3 regions of the Streptomyces sp. CRCS-T-1 genome follow, and region 2 is predicted to be linked to each of the others. Evidence: predicted binding sites of a transcription regulator. Region 2 holds the regulator's gene; each other region holds the start of a gene.
The links. The regulator HrcA, encoded in region 2, represses chaperone genes, less so after heat shock. The targets are predictions, from matches to a motif close to TTNGCACTCNGNNNNNCNGAGTGCNAA.

Region 1 (4,854 bases), 1.1 Mb from region 2:
GTGACCATCGCATGTCCGGGGTCAACCCACGTCGACAACCGAATACAGCTCATCCAGAGGGGCAGAGGGAAACGGCCCGTTGAAGCCCCGGCAACCCTCCAGTCGGTACTCGTAGGTCACTGTCGACCACACGCGCGAGGCTCCCGGCTCGGGAAGGTGCCAAATCCGTCTCACGGCGAGATGCGTCGTGAGGAAGATGAGGAGAAAGGGCCTCGCCTCACATGGCTGCGCAGACTGTTGCAAGCACCACCGAATCCACCGTAGACCTCGGCCCCGCCGCCGCCCTGAGCTGCCGCGAGTGCGGTCACCGCGTCCCGCTCGGCCCGGTCTTCGCGTGCCAGGAGTGTTTCGGCCCGCTGGAGATCGCCTACGACTTCTCGGCCTACGACACCGAAGAGCTCCGCAAGCGCATCGAAGCGGGCCCCGCGAACATCTGGCGCTACGCCCCGCTGCTGCCGGTCCCGGCCGACGTCGCGGACAAGCCGAACATCAACCCCGGCTGGACCAAGCTCGTCAAGGCCGACAACCTCGCCCGTGAGCTCGGCGTCGACGCCGGCAAGCTCTTCGTCAAGGACGACTCCGGCAACCCGACGCACTCCTTCAAGGACCGCGTCGTCGCCCAGGCCCTGGAGGCCGCCCGCGCCTTCGGCTTCACCACCCTGTCCTGCTCCTCCACCGGCAACCTCGCCGGTGCGGTGGGCGCCGCCGCGGCCCGCGCCGGCTTCCGCTCCTGCGTGTTCATCCCGCACGACCTGGAGCAGGGCAAGGTCGTGATGGCCGCGGTCTACGGCGGCGAGCTCGTCGGCATCGAGGGCAACTACGACGACGTGAACCGCTTCTGCTCCGAGCTGATCGGCGACCCGGCCGGCGAGGGCTGGGGCTTCGTCAACGTCAACCTGCGGCCGTACTACGCCGAGGGCTCCAAGACCCTCGCGTACGAGATCTGCGAGCAGCTCGGCTGGCAGCTGCCCGACCAGCTCGTGGTGCCGATCGCCTCCGGCTCGCAGCTCACGAAGATCGACAAGGGTCTGCAGGAGCTCATCAAGCTCGGTCTGGTCGAGGACAAGCCGTACAAGATCTTCGGCGCGCAGGCGCTCGGCTGCTCGCCGGTGTCGACGGCTTTCAAGGCCGGGCACGACGTCGTACGTCCCCAGAAGCCGGACACCATCGCCAAGTCGCTGGCGATCGGGAACCCGGCGGACGGGCCGTACGTGCTGGACATCGCGCGGCGTACGGGTGGTGCGGTGGAGGACGTGAACGACGAGCAGGTCGTCGAGGCGATCAAGCTGCTTGCCCGGACCGAGGGTGTCTTTGCGGAGACCGCCGGTGGGGTGACGGTGGGGGTGGCGAAGAAGCTGCTGGAGAACGGGCTTCTCGACCCGTCATTGACGACCGTGGTGCTGAACACGGGTGATGGGCTGAAGACGTTGGACGCGGTGGCGGGGACCGGGCTGACCGCGACGATTCGTCCCAACCTTGATTCGTTCCGTGAGGCTGGGCTCGTCTGATCGTTGACGGCTGCGGGCCGGTGGGGGGCTGGTCGCGCAGTTCCCCGCGCCCCTAAAGCAGGTCCGCTACCCAACCGGAGGTTTTGAAGTCATGAGCGTCACCGTTCGCATCCCCACCATCCTGCGTACCTACACCGGCGGGCAGGCCGAGGTCGCCGCCGAGGGCGGGAACCTCGGGGAGGTCATCGCCGATCTGGAGAAGAACCACACCGGGATCGCCGCCCGGGTGCTGGACGACCAGGGCAAGCTGCGCCGGTTCGTCAACGTGTACGTCAATGACGACGACGTGCGGTTCGAGCAGGGTCTTGAGACGGCCACTCCGGACGGTGCCGGGGTGTCGATCATTCCGGCCGTCGCCGGCGGCTGAACCGGTCGACCGGCCCGATTATTACCATCGGTAACGGCCGTCACTGAGCGTTGATTGAATTGCCCCCTCCGTGAGAGAAGCGGAGGGGGCAATTCTGTGTGGTTGAGCGCGGTACAGTTGGGGAACGCGATCCCGATCCCCTGATCGGGCACCCTGAATTCCTGCCGCGAGCCCGACAAGATGTAGCCAAAGTGTGTGTGTCTTTCGCGGCTTTTGTTCCCTTTGTGTGGCCCGACTTGCCCTGAAGTCTGGCGAATTCTCCCCACATTCCGGATCCTGTGCGTCCGGAATTCTCGTCCGATTGACCTGTTGCAGAGGGCAGTTGGACAGATACATTCGGCCGCGGTCGACGCGTTCCGGCGCACGCCCCCAATCCGTGGGGGGTGAGGTCTGACCCGGATCCGCGAAGTGCGGATCTGTGCAAGGGCCAGTAATAGGGGAGTTAGGCATGGCTCAGGGCACCGTCAAGTGGTTCAACGCGGAGAAGGGGTACGGCTTCATCGCGGTCGACGGTGGTGCGGATGTTTTCGTCCACTACAGCGCGATTCAGATGGACGGCTACCGCACCCTTGAAGAGGGTCAGCGGGTCGAGTTCGAGATCTCGCAGGGCCAGAAGGGTCCACAGGCCGACATGGTTCGCGTCGCTGCCTGAACGCGCGACCACGACAAACCGCAAGCGGCAGGTCTTCTCTGAAGGGCCCGTACCCCCCGGGGTACGGGCCCTTCGGTCTGTCCGCATGACCCGCCGGACCTCGTTCGCGGCTGGCTGACCGGCCCGCCCGATCCCCGAGAGGCGCTTGCACTCGACATGCCCGAGTGCTAATCATTGCGTTAGCACTCTGAAGGTGAGAGTGACAACGTAAGGACCGGGTCGGTGAGGCCCGCAGGCCGGGTGGGGAAGGAACCACGAGGCTGGCGAGCCGTCCGTCGCGGGCGCGGGCGCGGTCCGAAGTAATCACCCCCAGTCCTGGAGGGACCACTTCACATGGCCAAGATCATCGCGTTCGACGAGGAGGCGCGGCGCGGCCTCGAGCGCGGCATGAACCAGCTCGCGGACGCCGTCAAGGTGACGCTCGGCCCCAAGGGTCGCAACGTCGTCCTCGAGAAGAAGTGGGGCGCCCCCACGATCACCAACGATGGTGTCTCCATCGCCAAGGAGATCGAGCTCGAGGACCCGTACGAGAAGATCGGCGCCGAGCTGGTCAAGGAAGTCGCCAAGAAGACGGACGACGTCGCCGGTGACGGTACGACCACCGCGACCGTTCTCGCCCAGGCCCTGGTCAAGGAGGGTCTGCGCAACGTAGCCGCCGGCGCCAACCCGATGGCCCTCAAGCGTGGCATCGAGCGCGCCGTCGAGGCCGTCTCCGCCGCCCTGCTGGAGCAGGCGAAGGATGTCGAGACCAAGGAGCAGATCGCTTCCACGGCCTCCATCTCCGCCGCCGACACCCAGATCGGCGAGCTCATCGCCGAGGCCATGGACAAGGTCGGCAAGGAAGGCGTCATCACCGTCGAGGAGTCCCAGACCTTCGGTCTGGAGCTGGAGCTCACCGAGGGTATGCGCTTCGACAAGGGCTACATCTCGGCGTACTTCGCCACCGACATGGAGCGTATGGAGGCCGTCCTCGACGACCCGTACATCCTGATCGCGAACTCCAAGATCGCGAACGTCAAGGACCTGCTCCCGCTCCTGGAGAAGGTCATGCAGTCGGGCAAGCCGCTGCTGATCATCGCCGAGGACGTCGAGGGCGAGGCCCTGTCGACCCTGGTCGTCAACAAGATCCGCGGCACCTTCAAGTCCGTCGCCGTCAAGGCCCCGGGCTTCGGCGACCGCCGCAAGGCGATGCTGCAGGACATCGGCATCCTCACGGGCGGCGAGGTGATCTCCGAGGAGGTCGGCCTCAAGCTGGAGAACGCCACGCTCGACCTGCTGGGCAAGGCGCGCAAGGTCGTCATCACCAAGGACGAGACGACCATCGTCGACGGCGCCGGCTCGACCGACCAGGTCAACGGCCGCGTCAACCAGATCCGCGCCGAGATCGAGAACAGCGACTCGGACTACGACCGCGAGAAGCTGCAGGAGCGCCTGGCGAAGCTCGCCGGCGGCGTCGCGGTCATCAAGGCCGGTGCCGCCACCGAGGTGGAGCTCAAGGAGCGCAAGCACCGCATCGAGGACGCCGTGCGCAACGCCAAGGCGGCCGTCGAGGAGGGCATCGTCGCCGGTGGTGGCGTGGCCCTGCTGCAGGCCTCCCAGGTCTTCGAGAAGCTGGAGCTCGAGGGTGACGAGGCGACCGGAGCCAACGCCGTGAAGCTCGCGCTGGAGGCCCCGCTCAAGCAGATCGCCGTCAACGGTGGTCTCGAGGGTGGCGTCGTCGTGGAGAAGGTCCGCAACCTCCAGGTCGGCCACGGCCTGAACGCCGCGACCGGTGAGTACGTCGACATGATCGCCGAGGGCATCATCGACCCGGCGAAGGTGACCCGTTCCGCTCTGCAGAACGCCGCCTCCATCGCCGCGCTGTTCCTCACCACCGAGGCCGTCATCGCCGACAAGCCGGAGAAGGCCGCCGCGCCCGCCGGTGGCGGTATGCCGGGCGGTGACATGGACTTCTGATCGACCCCTGGGATTTTCCCGGGTTGATCAACGGTCTTGCCGAGGGCGGCACTCCCTGTTCCGACAGGGGGTGCCGCCCTCGGGCGTGTGCGCGTGGGTGCGCGTATGTGGGTGTGTGCGGGCGTGTGCGGGGTCACAGCTCGGGCGGGATGGCAGGGGCGGGGCCGGTTCGTTGAAACGTACGCCTTATGCGCATGCACATACTGTCCGGTATCCGAAGGAGCCCCTGAGTGACTGTCGCCGCCTCCCGCGCCGCCGAAATCCTGTCCCGGCCCGTCTCGCTGGGCGGCCTGACCGTCCCGAACCGGATCGCGATGGCCCCGATGACCCGCATGTTCTCCCCGGGCGGCGTCCCCGGAGAGGACGTCGTC
Region 2 (4,854 bases):
GGTCGCCAGCGCCTCATCCCCGCTCTCATGGAGCACCGCGGCAAAGTCGGCCCCCGCCAGCAACGAAGCGACCTGCTTGCTCGTAGCCACCTCCGCGACCTCGGGAAACCGCACGCGGCGCGACTGCTTCCCGGCCTCCCGAGCCGTCGCCCGCCACTTGCCCAGCGCCTTCAGCCCCCGCTCGCCCTTCCACTGCGTGATGCACCGCGCAGCGGCCCACGGCACGACCGCGTCGACACCGACCTCGGTCATCGTCTCGACGGCCAACTCCCCCCGGTCCCCCTTGGGCAACGCCTGAACGACGGTGACCCGGGGCTGCTCCAAGGGCTCCTCGATCACCGAGTCCAGCTGGACGATCAGCCGGTCCTTGCCCTCCGTATCGAGCACGACGCAGTCCGCCCAACGCCCGGCCCCATCCGTGAGAACAACGTCCTCACCGGCCCGCAGCCGCTTCACGGAAACAGCGTGCCGCCCTTCCGGACCATCAAGGACATACCGCCCGCCACCACCCGCGTCGAAATGCTCGACCACGAACACCGGCGCCGTCACAGGACGCCGCCCCCACCCGACAACACCGCACGCGCCGTGGCGAGTTCACCGGCCAGCACCTCCACCAACTGCCCGGCGGGCAGCTCGCGGGCCATCCGGTGCCCCTGCCCGGCCCAGAGGGCCATGCCCTGCGCGTCCCCGGCCTTGGCGGCAGCCTTGCGCAGCGGCGAGGTCAGGTGATGGATCTCGGGGTAGGCGGGAGGCGCGTACGGCCCGTGCTCACGCAGGAACCGGTTGACAAGGCCACGCGCCGGCCGCCCGGAGAACGCCCGGGTCAACTCCGTACGTACGAACAGGGGGTTGGTCAGCGCCTGCTTGTGGAGGGCGTTCGCGCCCGACTCGTGCGTGGCGAGGAACGCGGTGCCGAGCTGGGCCGCACTCGCGCCGGCCGCGAGGACCCCGGCGATCTGGCCGCCGCGCATGATGCCGCCGGCGGCGACGATCGGGATGCTCACGGTTTCCCGGATCTGGGCGACCAGCGACAGCAGCCCGATGCCGGAACCGTCCGTCTCCGGTATGTCCCGGTGCGTGCCCTGGTGGCCGCCGGCCTCGACGCCCTGCGCGATGACACCGTCCGCACCGGCCAGCTCGACGGCCCGGGCCTCGTCGGGGGTGGTCGCGGCGGCGAGGACGAAGGTGCCGACGCGGTGCAAGCTGTCGATGACCTCACGGCTCGGCACGCCGAAGTGGAACGACACGACCGGCACGGGGTTGTCGCGCAGCACCGCGAGCTTGGTCTCGTAGCCGTCGTCACGGCCGCTGTCGGGGTCGCCGAGCTCGGCCTCGTACCAGGTGGCCTCACCGGCGAGCTGGTGGGCGTAGACATCGACGGCGGCGGGGTCGGCGTACTCGGGCTGCGGCATGAACACGTTCACACCGAAGGGCCTGCTCGTGAGGCTCCGGAGCTGCTTGATCTCCTGGTACACCCCGTCGGCGGTTTTGTACCCGGCGGCGAGGAATCCGAGCCCGCCCGCCTCGCACACGGCGGCGGCGAGCTGCGGTACGGAGACGCCGCCCGCCATGGGGGCCTGCACGATCGGGTGCGGAAAGAGATCGGTCAGCGCGGAGGACATGACCGCATGTTGTCACGTCCTCCGAACAACTCCGAAACCGGCCTGCCGTGTGGCATAGACCAGAGGAAAAGGCGCCCGAAGAAACCGATCAGCGCCCGTTGAAGGCGTCCTTCAACCGCGAGAACAGCCCTTGCTGCCCAGGCTGGAACTGCCCCGTGGGCCGCTCCTCACCCCGCAGCTTGGACAGCTCGCGCAGCAGCCGCTCCTGCTCGGGGTCGAGCTTCGTCGGCGTCTGGACCTCGACATGGACGATGAGGTCGCCGCGCCCGCCACCCCGCAGGTGCGTGATGCCCCGGCCGTGCAGCGGGATCGACTGGCCGGACTGGGTGCCCGGGCGGATGTCGACCTCCTCCATGCCGTCCAGCGTCTCCAGCGGCACCTTCGTGCCGAGGGACGCCGCCGTCATGGGGATCGTCACCGTGCAGTGCAGGTCGTCGCCGCGCCGCTGGAACGTGGAGTGCGGGAGTTCGTGGATCTCGACGTAGAGGTCACCGGCGGGACCGCCACCGGGCCCGACCTCGCCCTCGCCGGCGAGCTGGATGCGCGTGCCGTTGTCGACACCGGCGGGGATCTTGACGGTCAGGGTCCGCCGGGAGCGGACGCGGCCGTCGCCGGCGCACTCCGGGCACGGCGTCGGCACCACGGTCCCGAAGCCCTGGCACTGCGGGCAGGGCCGGGACGTCATGACCTGGCCGAGGAAGGACCGGGTGACCTGGGACACCTCACCGCGGCCGCGGCACATGTCACACGTCTGCGCGCTGGTCCCCGGCGCGGCACCCTCGCCGCTGCAGGTGGTGCAGACGACGGCCGTGTCGACCTGGATGTCCTTGGTCGTACCGAAGGCGGCCTCGTCGAGCTCGACCTCGATACGGATCATCGCGTCCTGGCCGCGGCGGGTGCGCGAGCGCGGACCGCGCTGCGACGCTGTGCCGAAGAACGCGTCCATGATGTCGGAGAAGTTCCCGAAGCCACCGGCTCCGAAGCCGCCCGCGCCGCCGCCGGCGGCCTGCGAGAGCGGGTCGCCGCCGAGGTCGTAGACCTGCTTCTTCTGCGGGTCCGACAACACCTCGTAAGCGGCGTTGATCTCCTTGAACCGCTCCTGGGTCTTCGGATCGGGGTTGACGTCCGGGTGCAGCTCGCGTGCGAGCCGCCGGAAGGCCTTCTTGATCTCTTCCTGCGACGCGTCGCGGCGCACGCCGAGTACGGCGTAGTAGTCCGTGGCCACTACGACTCCGCCAGGATCTGTCCGACGTACCGTGCCACTGCGCGTACCGCTCCCATCGTTCCCGGGTAATCCATGCGGGTCGGTCCGACCACGCCGAGCTTGGCGACTGCCTCGCCGCCCGAACCGTAGCCGACCGACACGACGGACGTGGAGTTGAGTCCTTCGTGGGCGTTCTCATGACCGATTCGCACGGTCACGCCCGGATCCTTCGCCTCGCCGAGCAGCTTGAGGAGCACGACCTGCTCCTCGAGTGCCTCCAGCACCGGCCGGATCACCAGGGGAAAGTCATGCCCGAAGCGGGTGAGATTGGCGGTGCCGCCGATCATCAGCCGCTCCTCGTTCTCCTCGACGAGCGTCTCCAGAAGCGTGGAGAGCACCATGGAAACCGTACCCCGGTCCTCGTGCTCGAACGCCTCCGGCAGATCCTCCACCAAACTCGGCACATCCGCGAAACGGCGGTTCGCCACACGGCTGTTGAGCCGCGCGCGCAGATCCGCGAGCGAGGCCTCGCCGAAGGGCGCCACGCAGTCGACCACCCGCTGCTCGACCCGCCCGGTGTCCGTGATCAGCACGAGCATCAGACGCGCGGGCGCGAGGGAGAGCAACTCCACATGCCGCACGGTCGACCGGGTCAGCGACGGGTACTGCACGACGGCCACCTGTCGGGTGAGCTGCGCGAGCAGCCGCACCGTACGGGCCACGACGTCGTCGAGGTCGACGGCGCCCTCGAGGAAGTTCTGGATCGCGCGCCGCTCGGGCGCGGTCATCGGCTTGACGCCGGCCAGCTTGTCCACGAACAGCCGGTAGCCCTTGTCGGTGGGGATGCGCCCGGCACTGGTGTGCGGCTGGGCGATGTATCCCTCGTCCTCGAGGGCCGCCATGTCGTTGCGGACGGTGGCCGGGGAGACGCCGAGGCTGTGCCGCTCGGTGAGGGCCTTGGAGCCGACGGGCTCCTCGGTGCCGACGTAGTCCTGGACGATGGCGCGCAGCACCTGCAGCCTGCGTTCACTGAGCATCGCGCACACCTCCAGAAGTCGTCCGTCTGCTGCCCTGCCTGTCGTGGCCTGGCACTCTGCGCGTGCGAGTGCCAGCATTCCCCGGCCCAGTGTACGGCGGTGGGGTGCGCCGCGGGCAAGGCTGGTGGTGCGCTGTCGTGCCCGGAGCGGGGCGCACCCGCTAGCGTCGCCGTATGACGGTGACTTGGGAAGACCTCGGATGGGAGCGCTTGGCCGCCGGTGTGGGGCGGTGCCGGCTCCCAGTGTGGGACTGCACGATCGGGCTGGTCGCCGGCGAGGGGGCGGTCCTCATGATCGACGCGGGGTCCAGCCTGGCCGAGGGCGCGCAGTTGGGGGCGCAGGCGCGGGCACTCACCGGTCACCGTGTGACACATCTCGCGCTGACCCATCCGCACTTCGACCATGTCTTCGGCGCCGCGGCGCTCCCGGACACCGAGGTGTTCGGCGCGGTGGGCGTGGACGCGCTGCTGACGCGGGTGCGGGACCGCGAGGAACTGCGCGAGGACGGGGTGCGCCAGGGCCTGGCGGCGCCCGCTGCCGAGGAGGCGGCGGAGCGGCTGGTCCCGCCCGGCCATCTGGTCTCCGGCGAGTGGACGCTCGACCTGGGCGGCGGGCGGCAGGTGCTGCTGGCGAACGTCGGCCCCGGACACACCGCGCACGATCTGGCGGTGCTGGTGCCCGGTGATCCGGAGGTGGTGTTCTGCGGCGATCTGGTCGAGGAGTCCGGAGAGCCCCAGGCGGGCCCCGACGCCGTGCCGTCGCAGTGGCCTGCCGCGCTGGACCGGCTGCTCGACCTGGGCGGTGAGGACGCGCTGTACGTGCCCGGTCACGGAGCGGTGGTGGACGCGGCGTTCGTCCGGGCCCAGCGGGACGCGCTGGCGGCGCATTTCGGCGTGTCGCGGTGATCGCCGTACGCCTTCTCCTATCGTCATTCGAATGCGCCAGTACTCCGCCGATCTGACCCCGCCGTGGAAGAAGCCGAAGCCGGTGC
Region 3 (4,854 bases), 2.5 Mb from region 2:
CGGCCTTGACCAGGTCGCCGTACTCGCCGGTCGCGGCGTTGAAGCCCTGGCCCTTGTCGAGCTCGGCGACCTTGGAGGTGATGACGTAGCCCTCCAGGCCGGCGTTCTCGGCGATCCAGCGCAGCGGCTCGACGGCGGCCTTGCGGACGACGGCGACACCGGTGGCCTCGTCGCCGGTCTTGCCGAGGTTGCCCTCGAGGACCTTCACGGCGTGGACGAGCGCGGAGCCACCACCGGAGACGATGCCCTCCTCGACCGCGGCGCGGGTCGCGGAGATGGCGTCCTCCAGACGGTGCTTGCGCTCCTTGAGCTCGACCTCGGTGGCGGCACCCACGCGGATGACGCACACGCCGCCGGCCAGCTTCGCGAGGCGCTCCTGGAGCTTCTCGCGGTCCCAGTCGGAGTCGGTGGACTCGATCTCGGCCTTGATCTGGGCGACGCGGCCCTGCACGTCGTCCTTGTTGCCGGCGCCGTCGACGACCGTGGTGTCGTCCTTGGTGACGGTGATGCGGCGGGCGGAGCCGAGGACGTCCAGGCCGACCTGGTCGAGCTTGAGGCCGACCTCCTCGGAGACGACCGTGGCGCCGGTGAGGACCGCGAGGTCCTGCAGCATCGCCTTGCGGCGGTCGCCGAAGCCGGGGGCCTTCACGGCGACGGCGTTGAAGGTGCCGCGGATCTTGTTCACGACGAGGGTGGACAGCGCCTCGCCGTCGACGTCCTCGGCGATGATCAGCAGCGGCTTGGAGGCGTTGGCCTGGATGACCTTCTCCAGCAGCGGCAGCAGGTCCGCGATGGCGGAGATCTTGCCCTGCGTGATGAGGACGTACGGGTCGTCCAGGACGGCTTCCATGCGCTCCTGGTCCGTCACGAAGTACGGCGACAGGTAGCCCTTGTCGAAGGCCATGCCCTCGGTGAAGTCCAGCTCCAGACCGAAGGTGTTGGACTCCTCGACGGTGATGACACCGTCCTTGCCGACCTTGTCCATGGCCTCGGCGATGAGCTCGCCGACCTGCTGGTCCTGGGCGGACAGCGCGGCGACGGCGGCGATGTCGGACTTCTCGTCGATCGGGCGGGCCGTGGCGAGGAGGTCCTCGGAGACGGCGGCGACGGCGGCGTCGATGCCCTTCTTCAGGGCGGCCGGGGAGGCACCGGCGGCGACGTTCTTCAGGCCCTCGCGCACGAGCGCCTGGGCGAGCACGGTCGCGGTGGTCGTACCGTCACCCGCGATGTCGTTGGTCTTGGTCGCCACCTCCTTGACCAGCTGGGCACCGAGGTTCTCGTACGGGTCCTCGACCTCTACCTCACGGGCGATGGTCACACCGTCGTTGGTGATGGTGGGGGCGCCGAACTTCTTGTCGATGACGACGTTGCGGCCCTTGGGGCCGATCGTCACCTTGACCGTGTCGGCAAGCTTGTTGACGCCGCGCTCGAGGGCGCGACGGGCGTCCTCGTCGAACTTCAGGATCTTCGCCATGGGAGCGGTTCAGCCCTCTCGGAAAACGTGGGTGAAACGAACTGCGCCCCCGACGCCCGGCTTCATAAGGTCGCGGGGGCCAGGGGCGCAGTTCACTGCAATGCTGGTAATGCGGGGTGAATTACTTCTCGACGATCGCGAGCACGTCGCGAGCCGAGAGGACGAGGTACTCCTCGCCGTTGTACTTCACCTCGGTGCCGCCGTACTTGCTGTAGAGCACGACATCGCCGACGGAGACGTCGAGCGGAAGACGGTTACCGTCCTCGAAGCGGCCCGGGCCCACGGCCAGGACGACGCCCTCCTGGGGCTTCTCCTTGGCGGTGTCCGGGATGACCAGGCCAGAGGCGGTGGTCTGCTCGGCGTCGAGCGGCTGGACCACGATGCGGTCCTCGAGCGGCTTGATGGCAACCTTGGAGCTGGTGGTCGTCACGATCCGACCTCCCCCTTCGGAGATCTCACGGGGTTAACTGTCTGAGGTGGCGACCAGGTGGATCCGTCGTCGCGGGTGCCGGACCTGCCCGTCGCTGTGTTGGCACTCTCCAGTGGGGAGTGCCAGAGCCGAGACTATGACCGCGATTAGCACTCGGTCAAGCGGACTGCTAATTGCCGGCGGCGCGTCGGCCGGGTTCCGGTGTCGGCGTACGTCCGTGCAGGTGCTCGGCGTCCGTGTCCTGGCCCTCCGGGGGCTGCCGCCCCCAGACCCCCGCATCGGCCTGAACGGCCTCGTCCTCAAGCGCCGGACGGGCTGGGTGTCCCCGCAGGGCCGCGTCGGGAGTCAGAGGTAATCCTCCAGCCGCCCCACCCGCAGCCCTCTTCCCTCGATCTCCCTCAGCAGTCGCACGGTCCGTGCCGTCGGTGACAGGGACTCCGTCGGGGTCGACGGCACGGAGATGATGTCGCCGGGGTGAAGGCGCGGCTCGCCGTGGGGGTACGTCAGTTCGCCGTCGGCGGACAGGGACGCGCGCCAGAGCACGAGCGCCGTGATGCCGCAGTCGGCGGCGGCGCGCAGGGTCGCCCGGTCGTACGTGCCGTAGGGCGGGCGGAAGAGGTGGGGGCGGATGCCGAAGCGGGAGCGGAGTTTGTGCTGCTGGCCGCAGATCTCGGCGCGCTGGCCGGCGTAGGGCAGACCGCGCAGGGCCGGGTGGTCGAGGGTGTGGTTCTGGAGGGAGACGCCGACCGCGCGCAGCCGGGCGAGCCGGCCGTAGCCGGGGCCCGCGACGCTGTCCGTGAGGAACAGGGTGACCGGGAGCCGCCGTTCGCGGACGAGGCCGGCGAAGGCGGGGTCGCGTTCGATGCCGTCGTCGTAGGTGAGGAAGACGACGGGGTCGCGGGTGCGGACCCGGTCCACGACGGGCGGCAGGCGGGCCGGACGCGCGAGGGGCCCGGCCGCGGGGGTCGGGTCCTGACCCCGGCCGTCCGTTCCCGCCCGCTCCCCCGCCGGCCCGCCGCACCCCGCCAGCAGGAGCAGGCCCGCGCACAGCGCGGCGGCGGCCGGGCACCGCGTCACAGGTAGTCCTCCAGCCGGCCCACCGCGTATCCCTCGGTCGTGACCTTGTTCAGGAAGCGGCGGATCATGTCGGGCATCGCGCCCTTCCACTGCTCACGGCCCCGGAAGTGGCTGAGGACGATGTCGCCGGGGCGCAGCCGCCGGTCCGCCTCGCGGTACTCCCAGTGGTCGACGAAGACCTCCGCGTTCCACAGGGGGACGTGGTCGATGCCGCAGGCCTTGGCGGCGCGCAGGGTCGCCCGGTCGTAACTGCCGAAGGGCGGGCGGAAGAGGGTGGGGCGGGTGCCGTAGCGCCTCTCGATGAAGCGCTGCATGCCGCAGATCTCGCGCCGCTGCCCGCGGTACGACAGACCCGGCATGTAGCGGTGCCAGAGGGTGTGGTTGTTCAGGACCGTGCCCCTGGACTGCATCTGCCGGAAGTAGCGGTCGTCGTCCTTGACCAGATAGCCGCTGAGGAAGGCGGTGTACGGGACGTCCAGGTCGCTCATCATCCGCAGGAACGCCGGGTCCTTCTCGGCGCCGTCGTCGATGGTGAGGAAGACGACCTTGTCCCGGGTGGGGATCGTGGTGAAGACGGGCGGGAGGTCCAGCTCCCGGTGGCCGTCCACCGCGAAGCCCTTGCGGGTCCTGATCCTGGGCTTCTTCCCGGGAGCCGGCGGCGCCACCAGCGGGACCCTGCGCAGCCCCCAGCGGTGCGCCGCGGCGATGCGGGCGGCGTGCGCGGCGCGCAGTTTGGTGGCGTAGGAGTCGAGCGCGCGGGCCGGGGGCGCGTCGAGAGGCTGCTGGCCGCCGGCCGGGGCGACCTGGCCGCCGTCGGGCTGGGCGCAGCCCGAGGCGATGACGGCGAGGGCGAGCACGACAAGGCCGATGCGTGCTCCGCCCGTTGCCCGCCTTTTGTCATTTTGTACGACTGCTCGCATGATGCCGGATCCTCGCAGCCCACCCCTGTGAACCCGCCCCGACACCGCGACCGACGGCACCGCCGTCCTCCGACTGGCCCACATCCGCCCCGGCCCGCCGCCCCCGCCGCTCCGTGGCCGACAATGATCCGGTGAACGACCTCGCCCTCCTCCTCACCCCCGAAGGCCGCGCCCTCCTCGACGAGGTGCGGGACACCGATCCGGCGAAGGAGCTGGCCGTGGCGACGCGGCTGCGCCGGGAGCACCCCGCCGAGCTGGTGTCGGCGGCGCTGGGCCAGGCGCGGCTGCGGCAGCGGGCGGCGGTGAAGTTCGGGGCCGAGGACGCGGGGCGGATGTTCTTCACGCCGAACGGGGTGGAGCAGTCGACCCGGGCGAGTGTGGCGGCGTACCGCGCCCGGCGGATGACGGACCTGGGGATCGCCTCCGTCGCCGACCTGTGCTCCGGCATCGGCGGGGACGCGATCGCGCTGGCCCGCGCCGGGATCCGGGTCCTGGCCGTGGACCGGGACCCGATGACGGCCGCGGCGGCGCGGGCGAACGCCGACGCGCTGGGGCTGGCCGACCTGATCGAGGTGCGGGAGGCCGATGTCACCGAAGTGGACACGGCCGGGTACGACGCCGTCTTCGTCGACCCGGCCCGGCGCGGCGGCCGGGGCCGGATCTTCGACCCCGAGGCCTACTCACCGCCCCTGTCCTGGGCGGTGTCGGCCGCCCGCCGGGCACCACGCGCCGCCGCGCTGAAGATCGCCCCCGGCATCCCGCACGAGGCGGTGCCCGAGGACGCCGAGGCCGAGTGGATCTCCGACGGCGGCGACGTGAAGGAGGCGGTGCTGTGGTTCGGCACCGAGCCGGGAGCGGTACGGGCCACCCTGCTGCCGGGCCCCCGCACCCTGCTCTCGCGCGGCCTGCCCGACCCGGAGGTCCGCCCGCCCGGCCGCTACCTGTACGAGCCC

Region 1: groL (chaperonin GroEL) is a predicted target of HrcA. The motif match lies at 2,672-2,698, and genes of this name have one in related genera.
Region 3: groES (co-chaperone GroES) is a predicted target of HrcA. The motif match lies at 2,051-2,077, and genes of this name have one in related genera.

The regions. Positions count from the first base shown of each region.
Region 1 is NZ_CP101651.1:4,596,074-4,600,927, forward strand. It holds SAM riboswitch class I at 47-203, shown strand; gene thrC (threonine synthase) at 222-1,508, shown strand; gene NNW99_RS20940 (MoaD/ThiS family protein) at 1,600-1,875, shown strand; gene NNW99_RS20945 (cold-shock protein) at 2,324-2,527, shown strand; gene groL (chaperonin GroEL) at 2,861-4,483, shown strand; gene NNW99_RS20955 (NADH:flavin oxidoreductase) at 4,714-4,854, shown strand, end outside.
Region 2 is NZ_CP101651.1:5,669,989-5,674,842, reverse strand. It holds gene NNW99_RS25715 (16S rRNA (uracil(1498)-N(3))-methyltransferase) at 1-549, opposite strand, end outside; gene NNW99_RS25710 (nitronate monooxygenase) at 546-1,622, opposite strand; gene dnaJ (molecular chaperone DnaJ) at 1,711-2,847, opposite strand; gene hrcA (heat-inducible transcriptional repressor HrcA) at 2,847-3,863, opposite strand; gene NNW99_RS25695 (MBL fold metallo-hydrolase) at 4,037-4,768, shown strand; gene NNW99_RS25690 (DUF3097 domain-containing protein) at 4,800-4,854, shown strand, end outside.
Region 3 is NZ_CP101651.1:3,156,628-3,161,481, forward strand. It holds gene groL (chaperonin GroEL) at 1-1,474, opposite strand, end outside; gene groES (co-chaperone GroES) at 1,596-1,904, opposite strand; gene NNW99_RS13915 (polysaccharide deacetylase family protein) at 2,250-2,981, opposite strand; gene NNW99_RS13920 (polysaccharide deacetylase family protein) at 2,978-3,901, opposite strand; gene NNW99_RS13925 (class I SAM-dependent methyltransferase) at 4,033-4,854, shown strand, end outside.